4 regions of the Mesorhizobium sp. M1312 genome follow, and region 4 is predicted to be linked to each of the others. Evidence: predicted binding sites of a transcription regulator. Region 4 holds the regulator's gene; each other region holds the start of a gene.
What was found. The regulator LexA, encoded in region 4, represses DNA repair genes until DNA is damaged. The targets are predictions, from matches to a motif close to TGTTCNNNNTGTGTTCNG.

Region 1: NKH36_RS13185 (ATP-dependent helicase) is a predicted target of LexA. The motif match lies at 4,722-4,739, and genes of this name have one in related genera.
Region 2: NKH36_RS04200 (ATP-dependent helicase) is a predicted target of LexA. The motif match lies at 4,721-4,738, and genes of this name have one in related genera.
Region 3: ssb (single-stranded DNA-binding protein) is a predicted target of LexA. The motif match lies at 2,235-2,252, and genes of this name have one in related genera.

Annotation. Positions count from the first base shown of each region.
Region 1 is NZ_JAMYLQ010000009.1:82,226-89,518, forward strand. Features, by position in the region: gene NKH36_RS13165 (molybdopterin-containing oxidoreductase family protein) at 1-1,846, opposite strand, end outside; gene NKH36_RS13170 (ABC-F family ATP-binding cassette domain-containing protein) at 1,895-3,772, opposite strand; gene NKH36_RS13175 (hypothetical protein) at 4,174-4,332, opposite strand; gene NKH36_RS13180 (hypothetical protein) at 4,483-4,653, shown strand; gene NKH36_RS13185 (ATP-dependent helicase) at 4,754-6,835, shown strand; gene NKH36_RS13190 (DUF982 domain-containing protein) at 6,993-7,293, shown strand, end outside.
Region 2 is NZ_JAMYLQ010000002.1:300,164-307,456, forward strand. Features, by position in the region: gene NKH36_RS04170 (FAD-binding oxidoreductase) at 1-1,157, opposite strand, end outside; gene NKH36_RS04175 (thioesterase family protein) at 1,340-1,846, shown strand; gene NKH36_RS04180 (hypothetical protein) at 1,970-2,167, shown strand; gene NKH36_RS04185 (Lrp/AsnC family transcriptional regulator) at 2,193-2,672, opposite strand; gene NKH36_RS04190 (EamA family transporter) at 2,762-3,667, shown strand; gene NKH36_RS04195 (dienelactone hydrolase family protein) at 3,668-4,513, opposite strand; gene NKH36_RS04200 (ATP-dependent helicase) at 4,780-7,293, shown strand, end outside.
Region 3 is NZ_JAMYLQ010000012.1:100,258-107,550, forward strand. Features, by position in the region: gene NKH36_RS16140 (hypothetical protein) at 329-637, opposite strand; gene NKH36_RS16145 (ATP-dependent Clp protease proteolytic subunit) at 711-1,316, opposite strand; gene NKH36_RS16150 (SRPBCC family protein) at 1,338-1,805, opposite strand; gene NKH36_RS16155 (ArsR/SmtB family transcription factor) at 1,802-2,116, opposite strand; gene ssb (single-stranded DNA-binding protein) at 2,353-2,871, shown strand; gene NKH36_RS16165 (OsmC family protein) at 3,006-3,431, shown strand; partial or broken gene NKH36_RS16170 (MarC family protein) at 3,519-4,066, opposite strand; gene NKH36_RS16175 (hypothetical protein) at 4,467-5,003, opposite strand; gene NKH36_RS16180 (AraC family transcriptional regulator) at 5,090-5,944, shown strand; gene gyrA (DNA gyrase subunit A) at 6,135-7,293, shown strand, end outside.
Region 4 is NZ_JAMYLQ010000004.1:13,932-21,224, forward strand. Features, by position in the region: gene gltX (glutamate--tRNA ligase) at 1-697, opposite strand, end outside; gene NKH36_RS07035 (ComEC/Rec2 family competence protein) at 800-3,256, shown strand; gene lexA (transcriptional repressor LexA) at 3,250-3,987, opposite strand; gene NKH36_RS07045 (molybdopterin molybdotransferase MoeA) at 4,092-5,297, opposite strand; gene moaC (cyclic pyranopterin monophosphate synthase MoaC) at 5,297-5,794, opposite strand; gene trpC (indole-3-glycerol phosphate synthase TrpC) at 5,861-6,712, opposite strand; gene trpD (anthranilate phosphoribosyltransferase) at 6,717-7,293, opposite strand, start outside.

The DNA of each region.
Region 1 (7,293 bases), on a different contig from region 4:
GCAGTTCCGGCCGGCCCTCCTTGGCCTTCGACACCGGCGTCTCCGAAAAAGTCGAGTTGAGGAAATTACGCGCTGGCGAGGTGGTCAGCCGGAACGGATGCGCCGCATCCGCCACCTCGATCAGGTCGACGTGGTCGGGAAATTCCGGCAGGCTTGCCACCGGCCCGAACAGGCCCATGCTTTTCGGCGGCCGGTTGGGCGCCGCCTGCCCGGTCCAGTCGGCGCGGAAGCGGAATTTTCCGTCCGCGTGGCCGAAGCCGTTGATAAAATGCGCCGCCTCGAAATCCGGCTGCAAGTCGACCCACTTCTCTTCCTTGAGGCTCGAAAAACTACCCAGGCCGCGCTTGCCCAGAATGATGTCGATGTGCTGCTGCTCGTTCATGCCGAAGCCAGGCTTGTCGCCAACGCCCAACCTTTTGCCAAGTTCCTCGATGACGAAATGGTTGCTGCGCGGCCCTTCCGGCGGGTCGATCAGCTTCGGCCCGAGCGTGATGTGCTGGTTGCCGCCGCCCTTGTAGATGTCGTCATGCTCTAAAAACATCGTCGCCGGCAGCACGACATCGGCGAGTTTTGCGGTGTCGGTCATGAACTGCTCGTGCACGCAGGAAAACAGGTCGTCGCGAAGAAAACCCTGCTTTACCAGCCGCTGCTCCGGCGCGACATTGACCGGATTGGTGTTCTGGATCAGCAGCGCCGTCACCGGCGGGCCGCCATAGAGCGCATCCTCAGCCCCGGTCAGCACCGGGCCGATGCGCGAATGGTCAAGGTGGCGGATTGCGGGGTCGCGCATCCGCGTGCCCTCCAGCAGTTCCTGGTTCAGTTTGAAGATGCCCGAATTGGAATGGAAGGCGCCGCCGCCCTCATACTGCCAGCAGCCGGTGACCGCGGCGATCGAGGCGGCGGCATGCATGTTGACCGAGCCGTTGCGCTGCCGCGAAAAACCGTAGCCGAGGCGGAAATAGGTTTTCTTCGTCGTGCCAACGAGGTGGGCGAAGGCCTCGATCTCATCGACCGAAAGCCCGGTGATATCAGCCGCCCATTGCGGCGTCCTCGTCTGAAGATGCGCTTCCAGACCGTGCGGATCGTCGGTGTATTTTTCCAAATAGGCGCGGTCTGCCATGCCGTCACGGAACAGCCCATGCATCACCGCGCAGGCAAGCGCGCCATCGGTGCCGGGCTTCAGCACCAGGCCGAGATCGGCCTGTTTCATCGTCGCGTTCTCGTAGACGTCGATGACGACGATTTTGGCGCCGCGTTCCTTGCGCGCCTTGATCGCGTGGGTCATGACATTGACCTGGGTGACCGCGGCATTGGTGCCCCAGATCACCACGCAGTCGGACTTGGCCATCTCGCGCGGGTCGGGACCGCGTAGCGCGCCGGCGCCCATCATCCAGCCGGTCCATGCCAGATTGGTGCAGATCGACCCGAAGAAGCCGGAATACTTTTTCGCGTGGCGCAGCCGCTCGATGCCGTCCCGCTGCACCAGCCCCATCGTGCCGGCATAGTAATAGGGCCAGACCGTCTCCGAGCCGTATTTTGCCTCGGCCTCGATAAACTTTTCGGCGACGAGGTCGAGTGCGACCTCCCAGCTCGCTTCCTTCCAGACGCCCTCGCCCTTGGCGCCGGCGCGGATCAGTGGCTTCAACAAGCGATCGGGGTGATGGACGCGGTCGGCATAGCGGGCGACCTTGGCGCAGATGACGCCTGATGTATACGTGTTGGCCTTTGCGCCATGGACGCGGCCGATGCGCTTGCTGTCGAGCAGCTCGACCTCGAGCGCGCAGGTCGACGGGCAATCATGCGGGCAGGCCGAATGGCCGATCCTGAGCTTGGCGTGCTGATTCATGGGGCCAAACTAGCCGTTTATGGCGGCGGCGTGTAGGGCCAGATTGCGCTACTCCGCCGTGCCTTCCTCGTATTCCGCCGACATCGACAGCCATTTTTCCTCATGGGCGGCCAGCGTCTGGGCCAGCTGCGAGCGCTCCTTGGCCAGCCGTGTCGCCGTCGACGGGTCCTTTTCATAGACCGCCGGGTTGGCGAGTTCGTCCTCGATCAAGTCGATGCGCTTGCGGATGCGGTCCATCAGCGCTTCGGTGGCGCGAATCTCCTTGGCCAGTGGCTCGAAGGTAGCGCGGCGTGCGGCCGCGTCGCGGCGGCGGTCGGCCTTCGAGGCTTTTTCGGCTTCGCGCTTGCCGCGGCGGTCGCCGGAGACACCGGTGACCAGCGTCTTGTAGTCATCGAGGTCGCCGTCAAAAGGATTGACCGTTCCATCCTTGACCAGCCATAGCCGGTCGGCCGTTGCCTCGAGCAGATGGCGGTCGTGCGAGATCAGGATGACGGCGCCGGAAAATTCGTTCAGCGCATGGATCAGCGATTCACGGCTGTCGATGTCGAGATGGTTGGTCGGTTCGTCGAGGATGAACAGGTTTGGCCCCTCGAAAGCCGACAGGCCCATCAGCAGACGCGCCTTTTCGCCGCCGGACAAGTCCTTGGCGGCGGTGTTCATCTTTTCGGTGGTCAGGCCGAACTGGGCGACGCGGCCGCGCACTTTCGATTCCGGCGCTTCCGGCATCAGCCGGCGGACATGCTCATAGGCATTTTCGTTCGGCCGGAGATCGTCGAGCTGATGCTGGGCAAAGATCGCCACCTTCAGCCCGGGCGCCACCGTCATGGTGCCGGTCTCCTGCTTCAGGCGGCCGGACAGCAATTTGGCGAAAGTCGACTTGCCGTTGCCGTTGGCGCCGAGCAACGCAATACGGTCGTCGGCATCGATGCGCAGCGTCATTTTTTTCAGGATCGGCTCACCCTCGACATAGCCGACATTGACGTTGTTCAGCGCAATGATCGGTGAGGCCACGGTCTTTACTGGCTCGGGAAAGGAGAACGGCCGCACGTTGTCGTTCACAATTGCGGCGATCGGCTTCATCTTCTCCAGCGCCTTGATCCGCGACTGCGCCTGTCTCGCCTTGGAAGCCTTGGCCCGAAAGCGCTCGACGAAGGATTCCATGTGCTTGCGCGCGGCTTCCTGCTTGACCCTGCCCTTCTCCTGCAATTCACGCTGCTCGGTGTATTGGCGTTCGAACTGGTCGTAGCCGCCGCGCCAGAAGGTCAGCTTCTTCTGGTCGAGATGGACGATCGAGTTGACGGCGCGGTTGAGCAGGTCGCGGTCGTGCGAGATCAGAAGCACGGTGTGGGGATATTTCGACACGTAGTTTTCCAGCCATAGCGTGCCTTCGAGGTCGAGGTAGTTGGTCGGCTCGTCGAGCAGCAGCAGATCGGGCTCGGCAAACAGCACCGCCGCGAGTGCGACGCGCATGCGCCAGCCGCCGGAGAACGACGAGGCCGGCCGCCGCTGGGCGCCGTCGTCGAAGCCGAGGCCGGCGAGGATGGTGGCGGCACGCGACTCGGCCGAATGGGCGTCGATATCGGCCAGCCGCATGTGGATGTCGGCGATGCGGTGCGGATCGGTCGCCGACTTTTCCTCCTCGATCAATGCGGAGCGTTCAAGGTCGGCTTTGAGCACGATCTCGATCAGCGGCTCCTCGGTGCCGGGCGCTTCCTGCGCCACCTGGCCGATGCGCGTGTTCTTCGGCAGGCCGATCGAGCCGGTCTCGGAGGCGAGGTCGCCGGTGATCGCCTTGAACAAAGTGGTCTTGCCAGTGCCGTTGCGGCCGACGAGGCCTGCCTTGCTGCCGGCCGGCAAGGTCAGCGAGGCATGGTCGAGAAGCAGACGTCCGGCCATGCGGAGCGAAAGGTCGTTAATGATCAGCATGGCCGCGCTTTTGCACGGGACGTCAGCGCTTCGCAAGAGCTTGAGCGCCGGTTGGCCGCATAAGGCCATGAAAACGGCCGGCGGCGGCAGGTTGCCTGATGCCGCGGCAGGCTCGCCGGACAAGGGGTCACCCCGCATTGGGGCAGGAACCTGTCGCGACGACCAGATGATGGCGCCTGGCGAGCATCGACCTCTTGCATCCGGAAAATTGCGTATTTGTCAGTTAATTGCTGGGGCAAGGCGGTCGTGTTCCGCGATCGCACCATGACGCAAGGGCAAGACTCAGCTATGTCTAGGTGTGCGGCGGACCTGATACCCGCCTGGCCGGCGCCATCTCCTCCCAAGCGGCGCCGGCCATTTTTCCTCACACCGTTCACTGCGCCGGCGGCGTCCGGGGCTGATCATCCGTCTGGCTTCGAGTTGGGCGCAGGGTCGACCTGCGGGTTTTGATCGGCGCCGGGGGCCTTTGTCGGGGGAATGTTGTTATCGCACGCCGCGACAGCCAGCGCAGCCGCCAAAACGAGCCAGGTCGGGGCTAGCAAAATTGAGAGCTTGTTCATCGCAACCTCCTGTCATCGGGCAAACGAGGCGGTGCCGATTTGGTTGCGCGGGTCAGGCAGAGCTCGGGGCGTTCGGAGGCGGGAAACAAGACGAGAAAGCGAGGAACAAAACGGCGCCTCTTCGGTTGGTCCACACCAATGGAGAAAATCATGATCCGCCTGCTCATAGCCGGGGCCGCTGTTTACGTGACCTACCGCATAGTCCGGGAAATCATTGACGAGGTGCCCGACGACTTCGATCCGCTGTTGCTGCCGTCTCCCGATGACGACAAGTCGTTGCCGCGGCAGTCGGCGGCGATAGGCGTAGAGCCCCAGCGCTAGGTCCAGTTCATCGGCTGGTGCGCCGGAGAATCGAACGCAGCGATCGCAACTTTCGCGTCGAAAGCGTTGCGAACAAAGCAGAAACGATGCTTGATGGGCAATGAACCTCGCTGCCCATGATTCGACTTTCCGGCCTGCCTATCTCGCGAAGCTGAATGCCGAGCAGTGCCTCGCCGTCGAGCATGGCGACGGCAAGGTCGCCGGGCCGTTACTGGTGATCGCCGGCGCCGGCTCCGGCAAGACCAGCACGCTGGCGCATCGCGTCGCGCATCTGATCGTCAGGGGCGCTGACCCCAGGCGCATCCTTTTGATGACGTTTTCGCGTCGTGCCGCATCGGAAATGGCCAAGCGGGTCGAGCGCATCGCGGGCGAGGTGCTCGGCCGGGACGCTTCCATCATCACCGATGCGCTGAGCTGGGCCGGAACATTTCACGGCATTGGCGCCAGGCTGCTGCGCGACTATGCGCTGGAGATCGGCCTCGATCCGGCCTTCACGATCCATGACCGAGAGGATTCGGCCGACCTGATGAACCTCGCTCGGCACGAACTCGGCTTCTCGAAAACCGAAGGCCGTTTTCCGACCAAGGGCACGTGCCTGGCGATCTATTCGCGTGCGGTCAACGCGCAGGCGCCGCTCGGCGAGATTCTCGGTTCGGTGTTTCCCTGGTGCGCGGGTTGGGCAGAACAGCTTAAGGCGCTGTTTGCCCGATATGTCGAGGCCAAGCAGGCGCAGAACGTGCTCGATTACGACGACCTGCTGCTCTACTGGGCGCAGATGGCCGGCGAGCCGGAGATATCAGCGCATCTGGGCGGGCGGTTCGACCATGTGCTGGTCGACGAGTACCAGGACACCAACCGGCTGCAGGCCGCGATCCTCACGGCGCTCAAGCCGGACGGATCCGGGCTGACGGTGGTCGGCGACGACGCGCAGTCGATCTATTCGTTTCGCGCGGCGGAAGTGCGCAACATCCTCGACTTCCCCAAACAATTCGCGCGGCCGGCCGAGATCGTCATGCTGGAGCGCAACTACCGCTCGACCGAGACCATTCTGGCCGCCGCCAATGCGGTGATCGGCGAGGCCTCGGAGCGCTTTACCAAGAACCTCTGGTCGGAGCGCAAATCGGCGGAAAAGCCGAAGCTGGTCAGCGTTCGCGACGAGGCCGAGCAGGCGAGTTACGTCTGCCAGGCGATCCTGACCGAGCGCGAGGCCGGCACGGCGCTAAGGGCGCAGGCCGTGCTGTTTCGCGCCTCCCACCACAGCGGGCCGCTGGAGATCGAGCTGACGCGCCGCAACATCCCGTTCGTCAAGTTCGGCGGGCTGAAATTCCTCGACGCCGCCCATGTCAAGGACGTGCTGGCGGTGCTGCGCTTCGCCGAAAACCCGCGCGACCGCGTTGCCGGTTTTCGCGTGCTGCAGCTCCTGCCCGGCATCGGCCCTTCGGCGGCTTCGCAGATCGTCGACACCATGGCGACATCGCTCGACGAAGCGATGGGGCTGGCGCGCTACCGGCCGCCGCAACGCGCCGCCGACGACTGGCCGGGTTTCGTCGCGCTGTTCTCGCAGCTTCGCACCGGGTCGGGAAAATGGCCTGTTGATCTCGAACAGGTCAGGCTCTGGTATGAGCCGCATCTCGACCGCATCCACGAGGACGCAACGACGCGCCGGGCCGATATTCTGCAGCTCGAACAGATCGCCTCGGGCTATGCCTCGCGCGAGCGTTTCCTCACCGAGCTGACGCTCGATCCGCCGGATGCAACCAGCGACGAGGCCGGGCCGCCGCATCGCGACGAGGACTATCTGATCCTGTCGACCATCCATTCGGCCAAGGGCCAGGAATGGAAGAACGTCTTCGTGCTCAACACCGTCGACGGCTGCATCCCGATCGATCTCGCCGTCGGCTCGAAGGAGGATATCGACGAAGAGCGCCGCCTGCTCTACGTGGCGATGACGCGGGCCAAGGACGGCCTGCACCTGGTCATGCCGCAGCGCTTTTTCGTCCACGGCCAGGCGGCGCGCGGCGATCGTCACGTTTACGCCTCGCGCACCCGCTTCATCCCGGCCTCGATCCTCGGCACCTTCGAACAGACATCATGGGCGAGCGTCCAGGCCAAGGACGATCCGCGCCGCCAGCCGCAAGTGCGCGTCGACCTTGGCGCCCGCATGCGTGACATGTGGAAATAGGCTGCCTCTTCGGCACGCCGCTCATACGGCGGAGCTTGGTGGCGAAAATCAAATCTCGGCAACATGGAACCTGATGCCGCAATCCGCGTTTCTGGGCGTCCGATTCAGATCGGAGAGCGGCGTCCGCCGACACCTCCGCCCAATTCGAGAGGCCAGAATGCACGACACGACATTTTTCACCCCGGTCGCCGTAACCGTCGGCGCCGGCCATAAGCGCATGCTCGCTTCGCTCTTCGACATGCATGAGTTCCTGACCGAGTTCCCGCCATCGCGGCGACGCCTGAGCTACGGCGCAGCGGTGAAGGCCTGCGAGGCGGCACGCGCCGGCGAGATCTCGCCCGAAGCGGCGCGCGATGCCTTGATCACCTTCGCGGTGACGGCAGGCATTCTCTGGCCGTCGACCCAGCCGGCGGTCTCGGTCAAGCCGGCCGCCCGCGGCCAGGGCGGATACGCCGCCT
Region 2 (7,293 bases), on a different contig from region 4:
CCGTCGCCGGCATGGCCGACGATCGGCGCGATCAGGCCCATTTCAGCAATGTCGGCCTCGGTTTGCGTGACGCATTCGGCAAAGCGCGAGATCGGCACGCAGACATCGGTCGACAGCCCCTTGGCGCCCGGCCGCAGCGTCAGCGACGACCAGTAGGCGTCGTGCCTGGCCTTCCACAGTTTCGTCCGCTCCTCGGCGACGCTGGTCCACAGGAACGGGCCGCCGCCATATTCCTCGGCGATCATGCCGAAGGTCTCGGCCTGCTCGGCAACGCCGGCATCACTGCCATGGAACTCGACGAACAGGCACGGGCTTTCCGGATAGTCGAGTTTCGAATAGCTCTTCATCGCCCGCATCTGCAGCGCATTGACCAGTTCGATGCGCGCCACCGGAATGCCCATCTGGATTGTCGCGATCACCGCGTTGCAGGCCGCCTCGACGCTGGGAAACGGGCAGACGCCGCCGGAAATCGCTTGCGGAATGCCCTGCAGCTTCAGGGTCAGCTGGGTGATGATGCCGAGCGTGCCTTCAGAGCCGATCAGGAGCCGCGTCAGATCGTAGCCGGCCGAGCTCTTTTTTGCGCGCTTGCCGGTCGTCACCGTCTCGCCGTCGGCCATTACCGCCGTCAGCGACAACACATTCTCGCGCATCGTGCCGTAGCGCACCGCATTGGTGCCCGACGCCCGCGTCGCCGCCATGCCGCCGAGCGATGCATTCGCGCCCGGATCGATCGGAAAGAACAGACCGGTGTCGCGCAGGTGCCGGTTGAGATCCTCGCGCGTCACGCCGGGCTCGACCGTGCAGTCGAGATCCTGCGGGTTGACCGCGAGGATGCGGTTCATCCGCGACATATCCAGCGAGATGCCGCCGCCCGGCGCGTTGGTATGGCCCTCCAGCGAGGAGCCGACGCCGAAGGCGATCACCGGCACGCGATGCGCGGCGCAGGCCGACACGATCTCCTGCACCTCCGCCGTCGTCTCCGGAAACGCCACGCCATCCGGCGCCTGAGTTGGGATGTAAGTGGTGGTATGCGCGTGCTGGGCGCGGATTGCCTGGCCGGTCTGGAACCGCTCACCAAGCCGCTGCTTGAGGATGCCGAGCACGGCGGCGATCCCTTCTTCATTGCGCTCGACCGGATTGAGGTCGCTCAGAGCCATCGATTCCTCCGCGAATGGACCAGTGTCCACCCTTGTTATGGATTTATGGATGCTTATCGCATCGGCCCGAAAATCGGAATCGATTTTCGGAAAGCACGATGCGAAGATTCAAAGCCCTAGAGGGTACTTTGTGCGCTCTAGTCTCACCGACCGCGCTCTTTCCAGCGAGAAGGAAGTTCTTGATGTCCATCCCCGCCCCCTTCGTCTCTCGTGCCATGGACATCGAAAAGGATTGGATCGACTATAACGGCCATCTCAACATGGCCTATTACAACGTGCTGTTCGACCGCTGCTCCGACGAAGCGTTCGAAATGATGGGGATGGGGCTGGATTATGTGAAGCAGCGGCGGCTGACCATCTACACGGCGGAAGTCCATGTCTGCTATATCAGGGAGCTGCATCTCGACCACAAGGTCAATGTCTCATTCCAACTCCTCGACCATGACGACAAGCGGCTCAGGGCCTACCAGGAAATTCGTCATGTCGACGGCTGGCTCGCTGCCACTTCCGAATCATTATCGCTGCATGTCGACATGTCCGGACCGAAGGTGGCGCCCTTCCCGGCCGATGTGCTGGCCAAGATCGAGGCAATGCGCGCCGCTCATGCGGCGCTGCCGATGCCTGAACGCGCCGGCCGTTCGATCGGTATTCGTCGCAAGACGCTTGAACCGCAGTCCGACCGCCGTTAACCTTACCAAGGTTTTAACGTGAACAAGCCGAATTGAGGCGTTGAACGACTCAGCGCGGCGTTGGAAAACCCTCCGCATCGGGTTGATACGGGGGGCGGAGCTGAAGCGGTTCGGGGAACGTGCATGAAAACCGATATCAAGGTCGAGGCGGATAGGCTGGCGGCCGACCCACGCATCACCGACTATGATTTCTGGCGCTCGCTGAAGAACCTCAACAACGAGATTTTTCACATCGCCAACAACAATGAGCCGATCCCTTTCGCCATGATCCGCTGGCGCGCCATCCTGAAGCAGGCGCGGATGAAACGCGGCCACGCCTGACGGGCAGCGCTTAATTCCTTAACCGTCAGGGCTGCCGCTTCACTGCCTCCAGCGGCGAGCGCGCCACCACCGGCGACGATTGGATGATCGCGGTGTTGGTCATCGCAAACGGAATGATGCGGTCGATCACCCGTTCGAGCTCGGCCACCGAGCCGACATGCGCCAGCGCGATGAAACAGTCTTCGCCGGTCACCCGGTCGCATTGCGCGATTTCCGGCAAGTCGCGGATGATCTCGGCCACCACAGCCAGTTGTCCCGGCACCGGCCTGATTCGCAGCCATGCCGACAGCTTCATGCCGAGCGCGGCCGGATTTATCCGCACCGTATAGGCCTCGATCACGCCGCTCTCCTGCAGCCGCCGAATGCGCTCGGCCACGCTGGGCGCCGACAGGCCGACCGAGCGCGCCAGTTCAGCGGTGCTGGTACGCGCATCCTTCTCCAGCAGGCGCAGGATTTTCAGATCTGCCGCATCCAAGCCGGGATTTTCGGTTCGAAGGCGTTTCAGGGAAAACTCCTTGGTTTTGGAAAATCAATGATCTCTTTGGCTGGTCATCATCCATATAAACCAGAAAGATCGCCTGCGATAATGATCCTATGGATGATCAAGCGCAAGCCCCAGGCGCAGTCTCTGCGCTCGCCGGCCCTGTTTTTGGCAAGCTGGCGACCTCGCTGCCGCCGCATGTCTGGTTCGGCGTCAGCGCCGTGTTCCATTATCTCGGGCCGGCATTCGCCGTGCTGCTTTTCCCGCATGTCGGCGTGCTCGGCATGGCCTGGCTGCGCATCGTCACGGCCACCCTGGTCTTCGCGCCGCTGACCCCGCCCTGGACGGTCTTCGCCCGCGCCGACCGGCCGACACGACTGCTGCTTCTCGCTTTTGGCGCTTGCCTTGGCGTGATGAATTGCTCCTTCTACCTGGCGCTCGACCGCTTGCCGATCTCGCTGGTCGCGGCGATCGAATTCGTCGGCACCATCGGCGTCGCGCTGGTAGGCGTCAGAAGCCCGCGCAATCTCGCAGCCCTTGCCGTTGCCGTCGTCGGCACCTTGCTACTGATCGATGTCAAATGGTCAAGCGACCCGATCGGCCTGTTCTGGGCCTTCCTCAACGGCGCGCTGTTCGTCGGCTACATCGTGCTTGGCCATCGCGTTGCCCGCGCCGGCGCTGGCGACGGCATCGCCGGCCTGGGTGCCGCCATGGCGGTCGCCTTAGTCATCGTGCTGCCGATCGGCTTCACCGATGCGCTGCCGGCCTTCTCGGCGCCGCCACTGCTCATCGCCGCCATCGGCGTTGGCATCTGCTCGTCGGTCATCCCCTATATCTGCGACCAGCTTGCCATGTCGCGGCTGCCGCGATCGAGCTTCGCGCTGATGCTGTCATTGCTGCCGGTCACCGCCACGCTGATCGGCGTCATTGTGCTCCGCCAGATACCCAGCCTTACCGATTGCCTCGGCATCGCACTGGTGGTGGCCGGCGTCGCTTTTCACAAACCGGCAAATGCCTGATCAGGCAAGCTTTTCCCTGAGGAAGGTGCTCCGGCCCCAGGCGAGATCCGCCGTGTTCTTGTCGTAGCGGGCCGCGGATTTGTCATTGTTGAAGGCATGATTGGCACCTTCATAGACATAGATCGTGTACTCGACCTCGGCTGCATCGAGCTCCTTCCTGAAGGCGTCGATGCCAGCATTGATGCGGGTGTCGAGCCCGGCATAATGCAGCAGCAGCGCCGCCTTGATCTTCGGCACATCCTCGGCCTTCGGCTGCATGCCGTAATAGGCGACAGCGGCAGCCAGATCCGGCGCGTTGGCAGCCATTGTGTTCACCGTGCCGCCGCCCCAGCAGAAGCCGACCGCGCCGACCTTGCCGTTGCCGTCCGCATGTCCCTTGAGGAAAGCGACCGTTGCGACCGCATTGGCGACGGTCTGCGCCGGATCGAGCTTGGAAAACTGCTCACGCGCCTTGTCTTCGTCGGCCGGCGTGCCGCCGAGCGGCGACAGGAAGTCCGGGGCAAGCGCCACGAACCCTTCCAGCGCCACGCGCCGCGCCAAATCGCGGATATGCGGGTTGAGCCCCCTGTTCTCATGCACGACGATGACGGTGCCGAGCTTGCCGGACTGGCCGGCCGGCTTGACCAGATAGCCCTTCATCTCGCCACCGCTGCCGGGATAGCTAATGTCCTCGCCGGTCAGGCGTGAATCGTCCTCGGCTACGATCGCCGCCCGGGCTGAATTCGCCGCCAGCAGCGGCGCAATTGCGGCCGCCGCCGCACCTGATCCGGCAAGCCTGGTCAACTGTTCCATCAAGCGCCGCCGGTCGAGCGTCAGATGCGTGTATTCGTCATAAGCGTCGATCATCGCCTGGGTAATGGCGGGTGTCGCGACGGCTGGGCTGGCAGGGCTCGGTTTTGTCGTGACGCTCTCCTCGGCTTGGGGAAACAGTCCCGCCGCGCAAGATAAGATAGAAGCTCGCATGGTCCAGTCACGGATGAGTGAAGCCCAGCATGCAGCGCTCCACGACTCGGTGGGTTAAACCTATCCGTTTGTAGGTTCCGGCCCTGGACAGAGAACAAAACGGAGACACTTCTAGCCTTTCGCTGCCGAATCACTACATTCGGGGGGAGATGCCCGGCTTTTCGGAAGATATGCCTTTTTTTGACGAACCGAACGCGCGGCCCGTGGCCCCGTCGGGCATCGCTGCGCGCGCCATGGCTGCCCGTAGCGGCCATAACAATGCGCCCGATTATCTGAACGGGCTCAACCCCGAGCAGCGGCTGGCGGTGGAAACCACCGAGGGTCCGGTTCTGGTGCTGGCCGGCGCCGGCACCGGCAAGACGCGCGTCTTGACCACCCGCATCGCTCACATCCTCGCCACCGGCAAGGCCTTCCCCTCGCAGATACTGGCGGTCACCTTCACCAACAAGGCGGCGCGCGAGATGAAGCAGCGTATCGGTCTGCTGATCGGCGAAGGTAATGTCGAAGGCATGCCGTGGCTCGGCACCTTCCACTCGATTGGAGTGAAGCTGCTGCGCCGCCACGCCGAGCTCGCCGGGCTCAAATCCGACTTCACCATCCTCGACACCGATGACGTCGTGCGCCTGATCAAGCAGCTCATCCAGGCCGAAGGTCTGGATGACAAGCGCTGGCCGGCCAAGCAGTTCGCCCAGATGATCGACGGCTGGAAGAACAAGGGGCTAGGCCCCGCCGATATTCCCGAGGGCGACGCCCGCGCCTTCGCCAATGGCAAGGGCCGCGAGCTCTACAAGGCCTATCAGGAGCGGCTGAAGACGCTGAACGCCTGCGACTTCGGCGATCTTCTGTGCCACCCGATCCGCATCTTCCGCGCCTATCCGGACGTGCTGAAGGAATACCACAAGCGCTTCCGCTATATACTCGTCGACGAGTATCAGGACACCAACACTGCCCAATACATGTGGCTGCGGCTCCTTGCGCAGCGGCCGGGCGGGCCGCAACCACCACGAAGTGGCTCTCCGGGTGGTCGCGTTCCAAGTCTTTCCGGAGTTCAGGATAGAACGGAGGCGGGTAGCTATAGACCGGCAACTCCGAAGGATGAATCGGGAATTCCGGCCGAAGGCCGCAAGGACGACCGTCCGTCCGAGCCGTTGCGAGGCCCTCGCGGAGGGCCCGCGCCGGCAGGCGCGGAACAGCCCGTGAGCGATAACAAAGTAAATATTTGCTGCGTCGGCGACGACGACCAGTCGATCTATGGCTGGCGCGGGGCCGAGGTCGACAACATCTTGCGCTTCGACAAGGATTTCCCCGGCGCCACGATCATCCGGCTGGAACGCAACTACCGCTCCACCGCGCATATCCTCGGCACCGCCTCCCACCTCATCGCCCACAATGAAAGCCGCTTCGGCAAGACGCTGTTCACCGAAAAGATCGCCGAGGACGACGAGAAGGTGCATGTCCATGCCGCCTGGGATTCGGAGGAAGAGGCCCGCGCCGTTGGCGAAACGATCGAGGCCTACCAGCGGCAGAAGCATAATCTCAACGACATGGCGATTCTTGTCCGCGCGTCCTTCCAGATGCGCGAGTTCGAGGACCGCTTCGTCACCCTCGGCCTCAACTATCGCGTCATCGGCGGCCCGCGCTTCTACGAGCGCCTCGAAATCCGCGATGCGCTGGCCTTCTTCCGCGTCGTCGCGCAAGGGGCGGACGACCTTGCCTTCGAGCGCATCGTCAACGTGCCGAAGCGCGGGCTGGGCGAAGCCACCATCCGCCAGATCCACGACACGGCGCGCGCGCTGCGCATTCCGATGCTGGAGGCTGCGGAAAAACTTGCCGAGAGCGACGAGTTGAAGCCGAAGCCGCGCGCGGCGCTGCGCGAAGTCGCCGCCAATTTCGAGCGCTGGCAGAAGGCGCTGGAGACGACGCCGCACACCGAGCTCGCCGAGACCATCCTGGAGGAGAGCGGCTACACCGACATGTGGAAGAACGACCGCTCGGTGGAAGCGCCCGGTCGGCTGGAAAACCTGAAAGAACTGATCCGCTCCATGGAGGAGTACGAATCGCTGCGCTCCTTCCTCGAACATGTCGCACTGGTGATGGACGCCGAGCAGAACGCCGAGCTCGACGCCGTCAACATCATGACGCTGCATTCGGCCAAGGGCCTCGAATTCGAGACGGTTTTTCTGCCTGGTTGGGAGGAAGGTCTTTTTCCACACCAGCGCGCGCTCGACGAGGGCGGCCGATCCGGGCTGGAGGAAGAACGGCGGCTGGCCTATGTCGGGCTGACCCGCGCCAAGAAGAACCTGCATTTGTGGTTCGTGTCCAACCGCCGCATCCACGGCCTGTGGCAATCGACCATCCCCTCGCGCTTCCTCGATGAATTGCCGGAAGCCCATGTCGAGGTCGCCGAGAGCGGCAACTCCTATGGCGGCTACGGCAATGCCTACGGCGGCGGCTCCTTCGCCTCCGGACGGGGCGGCCAGGGGGCAGGAAGGCAGAACCCCTATGGCGCGTCGCGCTTCGACAATGTTGGCGGCAATACAGGCGGCACCGAGAAATCCGGCGCCTTCTCCAGCACTTATGCGACGCCGGGCTGGCAGCGCGCGCAACAGAACCGCACTGAGGCGACCGACCGCAACTGGGGCTCGCGTTCCGGCCACCAGGTC
Region 3 (7,293 bases), on a different contig from region 4:
TGACTCCACCGGACAGTCCCCTGAGGCTCCACGTGTCGCTGGAGCCGCGGCAGGCATAAGTGCCAGGGCTAGGCGTTTACGCCGCCCGACAAACCGTGACCTGCCGATCCCCATAAAATCAGAGACTACTAGTCGGATCGTCGGCTGAACGCCGCGAAGCATCCGAAATCAAAAGCCGGCAGTGTACTCCCGGCGAGTTTTGGATTTTTAGATCCAAAAAAAGCCCCGACCGTTTGCGGAAGCAGCGGCGGGGCCGTTCGTTTCAAATGGCCGCAAGCGGCACGAGTGCCTTGAGATCAGTGGCAGCGAGACGGCCGATGGATGTTTCCTATCGCCGGGGGACGTTGATCTCGCCGGCGCCGACATCGAAGGTTATGCTGCCGGAAATCCTGACGTCGGTATCGCCGATCTTGAACTGGCCGTCGCTGGGCACGGCATCGTCGGGGTCGGGAGCCGGCTTGGCGATGCGACAGTCGCCGGCCACTCCGGGCAGTGTGCCGTTCTCCGACGGCGTTGAATTGTCTTCGGCGAACGCCGCTCCGGAGGTCATGGCCGCGACGGCAACACCGATGACTACGCGGTTCAAACGGCTGCGTGAAATCTTGTCGAGCATCGGCGGACTATATCGCCGCGCCATGGTCGAAGCCAGACCAGTGGCGATCAAACTCGCAGAATGACTTGGCCGTCGTCGCTCATGAGCCGGCTATCTTTCACGCCGCCCTTTTACGCGTGTCAAAAACATGATCGACAAGCCCCCAAGTCTTTGCCTCCTCGGCGGTCATGAAATGGTCGCGGTCGAGCGTGCGTTCGACCTCTTCGAAGGTGCGACCGCAATGGTGCGCGTAAAGCTCGGTCATCCGCCGCTTGGTCCTGAGAATGCCTTCGGCGTGGCGCTGGATGTCGGAGGCCTGGCCCTGGAAACCGCCTGACGGCTGGTGCAGCAGGATGCTGGTGTTGGGCAGCGCGATGCGCCGGCCCGGCGTGCCCGCCATCAGCAGAAACGAGGCCATTGAGGCGGCAAAGCCCATACAGACGGTCGATACCGGACTGCTTATATACTGCATCGTGTCGTAGATGGCGAAACCGCTGGTCACCACGCCGCCCGGCGAGTTGATGTAGAGCGAAATCTCCTTATCGGGATTGTCGGATTCCAGCGACAGAAGCTGGGCACAGACCAGCGCCGACACATTGTCGTCGATCGGACCGTTGATGAAGACGATGCGCTCGCGCAGCAGCCGCGAAAAAATGTCGAAGGCGCGTTCGCCGCGGCTCGACTGCTCGATCACCATCGGCACAAGGTTGGCAAAACCGCTCATCGCTTTTCTCCGTTGTGCCGCTCAGGCCGCACGCAGGAGGCGAGGCGCGTTTGCGGCAATGGTCTGTCTGGGGCTGTGTGCGTTGAGCGAAAGCCGGCAACCGGTGCCTGCAACCGCAGGCGCAGCTACTCGCGTAAATCCATTGTGGACGATGCGCAGATGCGTACCGCCCGACACGGTGCGGTCGAGCGTAAAGGTGACGATACTGTCCAGCGGATCCGCTGTATTGCCAGGCGCCGGCCGCTCCCGCCAGGAATAGCGCAGCAGGCGTTCTGGCTCGGCGTCGAGGATTTCGCACTCGATCTGCGCATCAGCCTTAGCAAAGGCAAAGCGGCCGCCGATTTCAGGCTTGATGTCGTTCGGCATCATCCAGGCTGCGAGCAGGTCTGGTACCGTCAGCGCCCGCCACACTTTTTCCGGCGGCTCTGGAAGCTCGCACTCGAACTCGATCGAATCTGCCGCCATGTCTGAATGCTGTTTTGCCGTCATTGATCCATATCCTTCAAAACCGCCTTGAGCCTTTCGATACGCTCGGGCCAGAACGCGCGGTAGCGCTCGATCCAACCGAGCAGTGGGTCGAGCCCTTGCGGATCGGCGCGATAATAGGCGTTGCGGCCGGCTCGCCGCTCGACCACCAGGCCGGCGCCGCGCAGCACCGCGAGATGCTGCGACACGGCCGGTTGCGACACGGTCATGCCGCTGCGCAATTCCGACACGGTCATCTCGCCAGCGGAGAGCCGCTCGTAGACGGCGCGGCGCGTCGGGTCGGAAAGCGCTCGAAAAATCTCTGCTTCGATCATGATAGAAGCATAAGTCTACACTTATTGATTTGGCAAGTGGTCTTTTCGCGCCCATATGAAATGGCGCGGCGAACCCCATCGATTGCTGACATTCCTTGACAGTTGGGTTTGGTGGGCCTAGAACGAAAAGAGAACAAAAACCTTGTGGGAAAAGGCAGCCGCGGCAGGCGGGGATTGTCCGCAGTCTATAAGGTGAGCGACAGAAATTTTGTTTCGGATGAGCGCGGAGAAGTATCATGGCGGGTAGCGTCAACAAGGTCATTCTGGTGGGCAATCTCGGGGCGGACCCGGAAATCCGCCGTTTGAATTCGGGTGAGCCGGTCGTCAATATCCGCGTCGCCACGTCGGAAAGCTGGCGCGACAAGACTTCCGGCGAGCGCAAGGAAAAGACCGAGTGGCACAATGTCGTCATCTTCAACGACCAGCTCGCCAAGGTCGCCGAGCAGTATCTGAAGAAGGGTGCGAAGGTTTATGTCGAGGGCCAGTTGCAGACGCGCAAATGGCAGGACCAGACCGGCAATGACCGCTACACGACCGAAATCGTGCTGCAGAAATTCCGTGGCGAGCTGCAGATGCTCGACGCACGCGGGCAGGGCGAGGGCGGTCAGGTCGGCAGCTATGCCGGTGGCGGCAGCAGCCGCGGTTCGGACTTCGGCCAGTCCGGCCCGGGCGAGAGTTTCAATCGCGGCGGCGGTGGCGGCAGTAAGGGTGGCGGCGGTTCGTCGCGCGAACTCGACGACGAAATTCCGTTCTGATCCTTCGGAGCAAACGGCTCTGCGCGAGCTGACAACGCCAGCTATTTGGGGCCACGCATTGGCGTCTCGAAAATCTGTCTTGGATTTTCGGGACGTTGTCCGTTTGAGTAGTGCGCGGTGAAAGGACGTATCAGATGAAAGCACGGGTCAAATGGGTCGAGGAGCGCACGTTCGTCGGCGAGTCCGGCAGCGGCCACAAGGTTGTGCTTGGGACCGCGTTCGGGCCGGACGGCAAGACGCCGGGGCCAAGCCCGATGGAACTGGTGCTGCTCGGCACCGGCGGCTGCTCGGCCTATGATGTCGTCCACATCCTCGAAAAGGGCCGCGAGGCGGTCGAAGACTGTGTGGTCGAGCTCGACGCCGACCGGGCGGAGAAGGAGCCGCGGGTGTTCACCCGCATCCATATGCATTTCATCGTTAAGGGCCGCGCGCTTTCGCCCGACAAGGTGAAACGGGCGATCGACCTGTCGATCGAAAAATACTGCTCGGCCTCGGCAATGATGGCCAAGACCGCCGAGATCACCCACGACTTCGAAGTCATCGACACCACGGCTAAGTAGGATGGCGTCCAGTGGCGGCGGCTCGTCGCGCGAGATGGACGATGAAAATGACGGCCTCGGCAATCAAGCGCGAGGCCGCTTTCATTGTCATGCCGCCATCAGCGCCTTGATGCCATCGGCGACAAACTGCACGGCGAGCGCCGCCAGGATGACGCCGAGCAGCCGGGTCAGGATCGAGCGGCCGGTCTGGCCGAGGATGCGGTCGATGCGCTCGGCCAGCACGAACACCAGCAGATCGCGATGATGCCGACAAGGGCTGCCTGCGCGCCAAAACCTGGAAACGAGCCGGACAGCAGGACGGTCGCTGAAATCGCTCCCGGACCGGCGATCAGCGGGATCGCCAGCGGAAAGGCGGCGATATTGTGGATCATGTCCTTGGTGATGGCGACGTCGCCGATCTTCTCCTTGCGGTCCTGCCGGCGCTCGAACACCATTTCGAAGGCTATGAAGAACAGCAGAAACCCGCCGGCGACGCGGAACGCCGGCAGCGTGATGCCGAACACCGACAGGATCGATGCGCCGGCGATTGCAAACAGCGCCATCACCAGGAAAGCGATGATCGAGGCCCGGACAGAAACCTGGTTGCGCTCCTCGCGGTTCATGCCGCGTGTCACGGCGAGGAAGAGCGGCGCCAGGCCAGGCGGGTCGATGGTCACGAGAATGGTGACGAAGGCATTGAACAGGCTGTCGAAGCTCGGCATCTCTGACCCTCCCCGCCGGGCCGTGCCCGAGACCCCAGCATTGGTAGAGCAAAGTAGGAGCGGTGAAAACTGCTGGAGAAACTGCCCGCGTGCCGGGAAACCTTTTGATGTCGACGGGACAGCACCCCCCCTCTGGCCTGCCGGCCATCTCCCCCGCAAGGGGGGAGATTGGCAGCTCAGTCAGCCGCGCTATCTTGCTCAACGTTGGAGATTTGGCGAAGGCTGATGTGACATCCGATCTCCCCCCTTGCGGGGGAGATGTCCAGCAGGACAGAGGGGGGTGGGAAGGATCGCTGCGGCTCTCATTTCGCACCGCTGCGTTCCTCGGTGCCCATTAACTTCCCCCCGCGCGCCGCGCCAGGAACTCGACTTCGAGCCGCCAGGTCGCGCCGTTGTCCTGCGAGCGTTCGCCCAGCCAGCGGAAGGAATTTTCGGTGATGCGGGAGAAACTCCAGCGCACCGAAGCGCCGGTGCCGTCAGCGCCTTGCTGGACGATGGTGTCGCCCTCGGCGCGACCGAGCTGGCGGCTGTAATATTGGGTGCGCGGATCGCTCCAGAAAATATGCCAGGCGTCGACGCCGGGGTCATAGACGCGCAGTGTCGTGCCATAGAAAGTCCATTTGCCGAGGGAAGCCTGTGCGCCAGTGTTCCGCGCGGGCAGGATCCATACGTCCTGGATCGCGCGGCCTTCGAGCACCCAGCCGAAATGCACCTCGCCGCGCCCGGTCAGCACTTGGCCGTCTTCGAGATGGCGCGTGGCGTTGAATATCCAGGCGCCGACGAAGCGGCCGTAAAGATCCAGTTTCTCGGCAAGGTTTGCGGCTGGCCCGTCGCTGTGCAGGGCTTCGGCAAAGGAGGATGAATTGAACATGGTTGTGGTCTCTTCTTGTCAGGAGACCGGGAGGAATAGGCCTTGGCAGGCTTCTTGCGCTTGGGAAAATTGCTATCTTTCAAGCCATGACGACGAGCGTGCATACACTGGCGTCCGGAAAAGGCTGGCGGGTGTCGGACGTGGTCTGCACTGCCGGCGCCGCCGATCGCCCGTTCGAGGAACAGCATCGTAATTTTTGCGTCGCCGCGGTGACCAATGGCACCTTCCGCTACAGCGCACGCCAGGGCACGGCGATGCTGACGCCGGGCGCGCTTCTGCTCGGCAACCCTGGCACTTGCTACGAGTGTGGGCACGAGCATGGCGCCGGCGACCGCTGCATCTCCTATCATTTCAGCCCGGCCTATATGGAACAGATCGTCGCCGACACGCCGGGCACGAAGAAGCTGGCCTTCGAGACACCGCGGCTGCCGCCTCTGTCTTCGCTGGCACCGCTGCTGGCCGAGGCCGAAGCCGCGCGCGAGATGGCCGAGATCGAGGCGTTCGAGGAACTCGGTTTGCGGATTGCTGGCGCAGCCGTTGCCTCCGGTATCACGCCTGCTGCCCAGGCGCCGAGCCGCCGCGACCAAAAACGTGTCGCGGAGGCGGTGCGGCGCATTGAGCTGAATGCCGACCGACCGGTCTCGCTTGCCGAGCTTGCAAGCGAGACGGCGACCAGCCCGTATCATTTCCTGCGCACGTTCCGACACGTCGCGGGCATGACGCCCTACCAGTTCCTGCTGAAAACCCGGCTGCACAGGGCGGCGGTGCGACTTCGCATGTCGGACGAGGCGATCTCGACGATAGCCTTCGAGGCAGGGTTCAACGATTTGTCGACCTTCAACCGCCGTTTCCGGCGCGTGATGGGGGAGACGCCCGGCGCCTATCGGCTCCGGCAGCGAGGCGATAAAGCGCCGGACACATCTGCCGTTCCGGTTTTGTGAAGCAAATTGGCCTGACAATGAGCTTTGCCCCGGCGGCCATGAAAAGCGCCTCGGCCATATCGTCGCAATCAGTGATATCCTTTTGAAATCACCACAAAAATCGACACTGGAAAACTGCCGCGGACGTTGGAGTTTCGACCCGGCTTCCTATATAAGCACCGAGTGATTCCCGATTAGATTGTGACCTGATTTGACCGACCAGAAGACACCGCGCGGCGCCGACGGCGGCCCCACCGGCATTGAGCCGATATCCATCATCGAGGAGATGCAGCGCTCCTATCTCGATTACGCCATGAGCGTGATCGTCAGCCGTGCGCTGCCCGACGTGCGCGACGGGCTGAAGCCGGTGCATCGCCGCATCCTCTATGCCGCGCATGAGAGCGGCTACCACTGGAACCGCAAATATGTGAAGTCGGCCCGCCCGGTCGCCGACGTGATGGGTAAATACCATCCCCACGGCGACGCCTCGATCTACGACGCCTTGGTGCGCATGGCGCAGGACTGGTCGCTGCGCGTGCCCCTGATCGACGGGCAGGGCAATTTCGGCTCGATCGACGGTGATCCGCCGGCGGCGATGCGTTACACCGAATCGCGCCTGACCAAGGTCGCGCATGAGCTGCTGGAAGACATCGATAAGGACACCGTCGATTTCCAGGACACTTATGATGCGTCCGGCAGCGAACCGAAAGTCCTGCCGGCGCGCTTTCCAAACCTGTTGGTCAATGGCTCCGGCGGCATCGCCGTCGGCATGGCCACCAACATCCCGCCGCATAATCTGGGCGAAGTCTGCAACGGCGCCATTGCCCTCATCGACAATCCGGCGATCGATCTGCCGGCGCTGATGGAGATCATTCCGGGGCCGGATTTCCCGACCGGCGGCATCGTGCTTGGCCGCTCCGGCATCTACAGCGCCTATTCGACCGGCCGCGGTTCCATCGTCATGCGCGGCCGCGTCAACGTCGAGGCGCGCGGCAACGACCGTGAATCGATCGTCATCACCGAGGTTCCCTACCAGGTGAACAAGTCGTCGATGATCGAGAAGATGGCCGAGCTGGTGCGCGACAAGCGCATCGAGGGCATTTCCGACATCCGCGACGAGAGCGACCGCCAGGGTTACCGCGTCGTCATCGAACTGAAGCGCGACGCGGTCGCCGACGTCATCCTCAACCAGCTCTACCGTTTCACGCCGCTGCAGACGTCGTTCGGCGCCAATATGGTGGCGCTGAACGGCGGCAAGCCGGAATTGCTGACGCTGACCGACATGCTGAAGGCGTTCGTCGCCTTCCGCGAGGACGTGATCAGCCGGCGCACGAAATTCCTGCTGCGTAAGGCGCGCGACCGCGCCCATG
Region 4 (7,293 bases):
TCAGCGGGATATGCGACATCGACGGCACGTCCCAGCCCATGGCTCGATAGATCACCATCTGGCGGGCGGCATTGGTCAGATGATCGTCGCCGCGGATGATGTGGGTGATGCCCATGTCATGGTCGTCGACGACGACCGCATGCATATAGGTCGGATTGCCGTCCGAGCGCAGGATGATGAAATCGTCAAGATCCTTGTTGGGGAAGCGGACTTCGCCCTGCACGAGGTCATGCACCACCGTCTCGCCGTCGGCCGGAGCCTTGATGCGGATCGCGCCCTTGGCGCCGGCCGGCGCCTCCGACGGGTCGCGGTCGCGCCAGCGGCCGTCATAGCGGGGAGGCAGCCCCTTGGCACGCGCGCTTTCGCGCATCGCCTCCAGCTCGGCCGGCGTCGCATAGCAGTAATAGGCCTTGCCGAGCCGCACCAACTCCTCGGCGACGGCGCGGTGGCGCGGCGCGCGCTCGAACTGCGATACCGGGTCGCCGTCCCAGGTGAGGCCAAGCCAGGAGAGCCCGTCGAGGATGGCGGCGGTTGCCGCATCGGTCGAACGGTCACGATCGGTGTCCTCGATGCGCAGCAGCATCGTGCCGCCGGTGTGTTTCGCATACAGCCAGTTGAACAGCGCCGTACGCGCCCCGCCAATATGGAGGAAGCCAGTGGGCGAGGGGGCAAAACGGGTGACGACCTTGTCGGACATGGAACTCTCAGGCAAGCCCAGGAAACGGATGTGATTGCGCGGACTTTCGCGCGTCGCGCGTTCATGTAGCATAGGAGGTCAAGGGCGCAAGGGGCAGACCCGATGGCTGGACCGGGCCGCGGCGTGGACGAGAGCGAGGGCGCGATCACAAGCGTCAGCGAACGGTCGCTGTTTGCGGACGTTCCTTACGCCGAGCCGCTACCCGTTTTGCTGCCTGCGTCGCACCCGGGCATTCAGCCTCTTTCGCCGGACCGCTCCGCGCCAACACCGGCTCCAACACCTGGGCCTGTCATTCGTTTCCGCCGACAGCTCAGCCGTCTTTCACCATCCGGTATCCGCAACAGCGTGGCCTCGGCAGCCGGCCTGGAACTCGACCGCGGCGTCGCCTTCCTGCTGGTGCCGGTTTTTCTGGCATGCGGGGTGATCGTTTACTTTTCGCTTGCCGTCGAACCGGACTTTCCGCAGCCCATTGCCGTCGTGGTCCTCACGGCATTGTGTGCGGCGGTGACGCGCTCATGGCGCAAAACGCATTTGTGCTTCATGGCAGCGTTGCTGTGCGCACTCGGTGTTCTCGCCGCCAAGGTTGAAACCTGGCGCGTGGGAACGCAGATGCTCGGTTCGGAAATCCAGACCCAGCTCACCGGCCGTGTCGTTAGGCTCGACCAGATGGCGAACGGCCGGATCAGGCTGACCATCGACGTGATGTCGACCGCCCGGCCGACACTGCGTTATGCGCCGAAAGGTGTCAGGGTTTCGGCACGCAAAATTCCCGCTGAGATGACCGCAGGCTCGGTCGCAACCGGCTATGTGAGGCTTCTGCCTCCGACTGGCCCGGTTAGGCCGGACAGTTATGACTTCTCCTTCGACAGCTATTTCGCCGGTATCGGTGCCAGTGGCTTTTTCCTCGGCAATCCGAAGATCGTCGTTTCCGAAGATGCACCGTTCGCCGCGCGCCTTTCTTCCTCGATCGAAAAGGCGCGCGAAACCATCGCCGACCATATCAGGGACAGCATCGGTGGCGCCGAGGGGGAGATTGCCGCCGCGCTGATCGTCGCCGTGCGTGCCGGCATTCCCGAAGAGATAAACGAATCGATGCGGCGCACCGGCATCTACCACATCATCTCCATTTCCGGCCTGCACATGGCGCTTGTCGCCGGCGCCATCATGGGATTGCTACGCGGCGCACTTGCGCTGTTTCCCGATTTTTCGTCGCGCCGGCCGGTCAAAAAATATGCGGCTGCCGCCGCACTCGTTTCCATCGCTGCCTATCTCATTTTTTCCGGTATCGTGGTCGCGGCTGAGCGCAGCTTCATCATGCTGGCGGTAATGCTTGTCGCCGTGCTGTTCGACCGGGCGGCACTCACCATGCGCAATCTGACGATTTCAGCCATCGCGGTCATCGTCGTGTCGCCGCACGAGGTGGTCGGCCCAAGCTTCCAGATGTCCTTCGCCGCGACCGCTGCTCTCGTGGGCGCCTATGCCGGCTGGTCCGACTATTGTGCCGACAAGGCCACGGCGCCGCTACAGCGACGGTCACCGGTCGCTTTCGTCACGCGGAAACTCGCCGCTGGGACAGGTACCATCGCAATGACCTCCATCATTGCCGGCAGCGCCACCGCGCTCTTTGCCATCTGGCACTTCCAGCGCGTCTCGCCGCTTAGCCTGTTCGCCAATCTGGCCGTCATGCCGATCGTCACGGTCGTCATGTTCCTGGCCGTCGTCAGCGCCTTGGCAATGCCTTTCGGCTTGGATGGGCCTTTCCTCTACATGATGGGCAAAGGGCTGACAGCCATGATTGCAATATCGGGATGGATCTCCGAGCGGTCGCCGATCGATGCAGTCGGACTGATTTCGTTGCAGTCGGTTCTGCTGGTGACGGTCGCCCTGGTCATCGCCACGATGGCGACGACATGGTTGCGGCTTGCGGCACTTCCCTTTGCGCTCGCCGGCCTGCTGACGATTTCCGAGACACGCACCCCCGACGTGCTGATTTCGGAAGATGCGCATCTGGTGGCGCTGCCGATTGGCGGCGGCGAACTTGCCGTCAACCGGGTGCGTTCGAACGAATTCATCACCGACAACTGGAAACATGCGCTGGTTTCAGCGACCATTGTCGAGCCCGAGACATTCGAAAAAGGAGACGTGCGGTTCGACCTCGCCGATCCGGCCGACCTGCCGCCGGGAGCGCCCTTCTACTGCACTGCCGGCCTGTGCCTCGCCCGGCATCCGTCCGGCGCGATCATCGCGCTCGCCGACAACCGTAAAACCGCGCGGCCAGCCTGTGCCTTTGCGGATCTGATCGTCATCGATGATGCCACAGCCTATTACAATCCCTGCCGCAATCCGCTGGTTCTTGTCGTCACCAAACGGCAGCTCGCTCGCATGGGCAGTGCCGCCGTCTTCTTCGATCCGCTATCGGCGACGACGCGCGCAGAAATCCGTTTTGCCGTCAGACAGCCCTATAGGCCCTGGCACGAGCAGCGAAGATTTTCGCGCGAGGCGAGGGGCCTGCCGCCGTACCGCAAGGCCGAGAAGCCCAAAAAGGCCACCACTCAGTAACGCCGGATTAGTCCGACGAGCTTGCCTTGCACCTTGACCCGGTCCGGCCCGAAGATGCGCGTCTCGTAGGCCGGATTGGCGGCTTCCAGTGCGATCGAGGCGCCCTTGCGGCGGAACCGCTTCAGCGTCGCTTCCTCCTCGTCGACCAAGGCGACGATGATCTCGCCAGGCTGGGCGGTGTCGGCGTTGCGGATTATGACCGTGTCGCCGTCGAAAATGCCGGCCTCGATCATCGAATCACCCTTGACCTCCAGCGCGTAGTGCGTGCCGCCGGTGATCATATCCGGTGGTACCGAGATCGAATGCGTCTGGTGCTGGATCGCGTCGATCGGCACACCGGCAGCGATGCGGCCCATCACCGGGATGGAGACGGTGGCAACGACGTCGTCGTCATTGCCGGCCGCGGGCATGCGCGAAGGCGCCGGCTTGATCTGTCGTCCGAGGCTGCCCTGCCCAAGGCTGCCCTGAATGACGCTCGGCGAGAATTTGCGCGCCGCATTGAGGCCGGGCGCGATCGAATCGGGCAGGCGCAGCACCTCCAGCGCACGGGCGCGGTTGGGCAGGCGGCGAATGAAGCCGCGCTCCTCCAGCGCCGTGATCAGCCGATGGATTCCCGACTTGGAGGCGAGGTCGAGCGCTTCCTTCATCTCGTCGAACGAGGGCGGAATGCCGCTTTCCTTCAGCCGCTCGTGGATGAACATCAGCAGTTCGTGTTGTTTGCGTGTCAGCATCGCGACCCCCAACAGAATCAGAAAAACAAACCCAGAACAAACACTATCTGTTCCAGTTGTGTTCCGCAACCGTTTAAAGTTTAATGAAAGTGTTGACGTTTTGTTCAGCGTAGCATCAGCACGCTGCAGGCGACGCCCGTCGCGGCTGGGGGAGCGAATGGCTCGCGCACGATCAGCCCGTTGGCGTCGGCCAGCATTTTGAGCATCGACGAATCCTGGATGCCGAACGGGGTCGCCAGCAGCGTGCCGGCTTCTTCGCTCACCACGGCGCGTACATAGTCCTGCCTGAGATCGTTGGCCGGCATGGCGGCGCCGAGCCGCGCCTGACGCAGGTCCTGCCGAAAAGCGCGGCCGCCGAGCCGCGCAAGCAGCGGCTTCAGAAAGAGCTGCGTGCAGACCAGGCTCGCCACCGGATTGCCGGGCAGGCCGATGCAGCGGATGTCGCCGAGCCGCCCGAACATCAGCGGCTTGCCGGGCCGCATGGCGATTTTCCAGAAATCGAGCGTCATGCCTTCGCCGGTCAGCACGTCATGGACCAGGTCATGGTCGCCGACCGAGGCGCCGCCCAGCGTGACGATGACGTCGGCGCCTGCATCGACCGCTTTTTTCACCAGCGCGGCGATCGCCTCCTTCCGGTCGGGGGCGATGCCGAGATCGAGCGCGCTGGCGCCGACCGAGCGGGCCGCGGCGGCGACGCCATAAGCATTGGACGAGATGATCTGGTCGGGGCCAAGATCGCTGCCCGGCGGCAGCAATTCGTCGCCGGTGGCGATGATTGCGACCAGCGGCCGTTTCACCACGCTGACCTGCGGATGGTTGGCCGACGCCGCCAGCGACAATGCCGCCGGATCAAGCAGGCGGCCTTTCTCCAGCAGCACGTCGCTCTTCGAGAAATCGAGCCCGAGGCGGCGGATGTTGCGGCCTTCAACGGTCGACGCGGTCACTTCGATGCTGCCGCCGCCGAGGTCGCGGACATTCTCCTGGATGACGATGGTGTCGGCGCCTGCCGGAAGCGGCGCGCCGGTGAAGATGCGGACGGCCTGCGCCGGGCCGACTGTTCCGGCAAAGCCGCGTCCGGCCGGCGCTATGCCGATCACCGAAAGTCTTGCGGGCACGGACGCGACATCCTTGGCCCGCGCGGCAAAGCCGTCCATGGCGGACGCGTTGAACGGCGGCTGGGTGCGAAGTGCTATGAGCGGCTCCGCCAGCACGCGGTCGGCGGCGTCCATCAGGGCGACGCTTTCAGCTTGCGAGGGCGCAGCATCTTCAAGCAGACGCTCGAGCGCCTCGGCGACCGGAAGCAGTGCCATTATCGGCCTGCCTCTTGGGCGCCTACCTTGTAGTCGCCGGATTTGCCGCCGGTCTTTTCCACCAGCCTGATGCCCGAAATCACCATGGCGCGGTCGACCGCCTTGGCCATATCGTAGATGGTCAAGCAGGCGACCGAGACGGCGGTCAGCGCTTCCATCTCGACGCCGGTCTTGCCGGTGACGCGGGCCAGCGCCGTGACCTTCAGGCCGGGCAGCGCCGCGTCCGGTTCGATGTCAACGGATACGTTGGTCAACAGCAGCGGATGGCAGAGCGGGATCAACTCATGCGTCCTCTTGGCCGCCATGATGCCGGCGATGCGCGCCGTGCCCAGCACGTCGCCCTTCTTGGCATCGCCGTCGAGGATCATTTTGAGCGTCTCTGGCAGCATCGAGACAAGACCTTCGGCGATTGCCGTGCGCGTCGTCTCCGCCTTGTCGCCGACATCGACCATATTGGCTTCGCCTTTCGCGCCAAGATGGGTGAGGGCGGCCGACATCGTCAGGTCACCTCAGAGCGACGTGCGTCCGTTTGGACGCACAAAGTACGCTCTAATGCTTTGAATCTATGCATCGTGCTCTCCGAAAATCGATTCCGATTTTCGGGCGGATGCATTTGCGGGCGCCTTGCCCGTCAAAAGCAGGTGCGTCGCAATGGCCACGTCCTGTTGCCGCATCAGGCTCTCGCCGACGAGGAACGTACCAATATCGCTCCGTTCCAGTCTGCGGCAGTCTTCGTGCGAGAAAATACCGCTCTCGCTGACCAGCAGGCGGTCGACCGGCACCATCGTCGCAAGCCGCTCCGAGGTTTCGATGCTGGTTTCGAACGTCCGGAGGTTGCGGTTGTTGATGCCGATCAGCCGTGATGACAATTTCAGCGCGCGTTCCGTCTCGGCCTCGTCATGCACTTCGACCAGCGCGTCCATGCCGAGTTCGAACGCCGTCGTTTCGAGTTCGCTGGCCACGGCGTCATCGACGCTCGCCATGATGATCAGGATGGCGTCAGCGCCCCACGCGCGGGCTTCGAACACCTGATAAGGCTCGAACAGAAAATCCTTGCGCAAAGCGGGCAATGTCACGGCGTTGCGCGCATCGGTGAGGAATTCAGGCGCACCCTGGAAGGACGGTGCGTCGGTCAGCACCGAAAGGCAGGCGGCGCCACCTTTCGCATAGGCCCTGGCCAGTGCCGGCGGATCGAAATCGGCGCGGATCAGGCCCTTGGACGGGCTCGCCTTCTTGATCTCGGCAATCAGCGCGAAATTCCCGGATCTGCGCTTGGCTTCAAGGGCCGAGAGAAAGCCGCGCGCTGCATCGGTGTCCTTCGCCTGCGCCTTGATCTCGGCAAGCGGCACGCGCGCCTTCGCCGCGGCGATCTCGTCGCGCTTGTAGGCTTCGATCTTGCGCAGGATATCAGACACGGCTCTATCCGTTCGAAATCTCGACCAGCCGGTCGAGCACTTTCAGCGCGCGGCCGCTGTCGATGGCTTGCGCCGCCGTCGCCATGCCGTCGGCAAGGGTCGTCGCCTTGCCCGCCACCACCAATCCGGCGCCGGCGTTCATCAGCACCGTATCGCGAAAGGCACCGGCAGCGCCGCCCAGCATGTCGCGCAGCGCCTGGGCGTTGTAGGCGGCATCGCCGCCGCGCAACTCGTCCTTGGTGTGCCGCTTCAGCCCGACCGCTTCCGGGGTCAGTGTAAAGCTGCGGATCTCGCCGCCGACCAGTTCGGCTACTTGGGTTTCGCCGGTGGTGGTGATCTCGTCATAGCCGTCGCCATGGGCGACCCAGGCGTGGTCGGCGCCCAGTGCCTTAAGCGTCTCGGCCACCGGCATGATCCATTCCGGCAAGAAGACGCCGACCATCTGCCGGTTCACACTGGCCGGATTAGAGAGCGGGCCAAGCAGGTTGAAGATGGTGCGGGTGCCGAGCTCGACGCGGATCGGGCCGACGTGCTTCATTGCCGGATGATGCGCCGGCGCGAACATGAAGCCGACGCCTGCA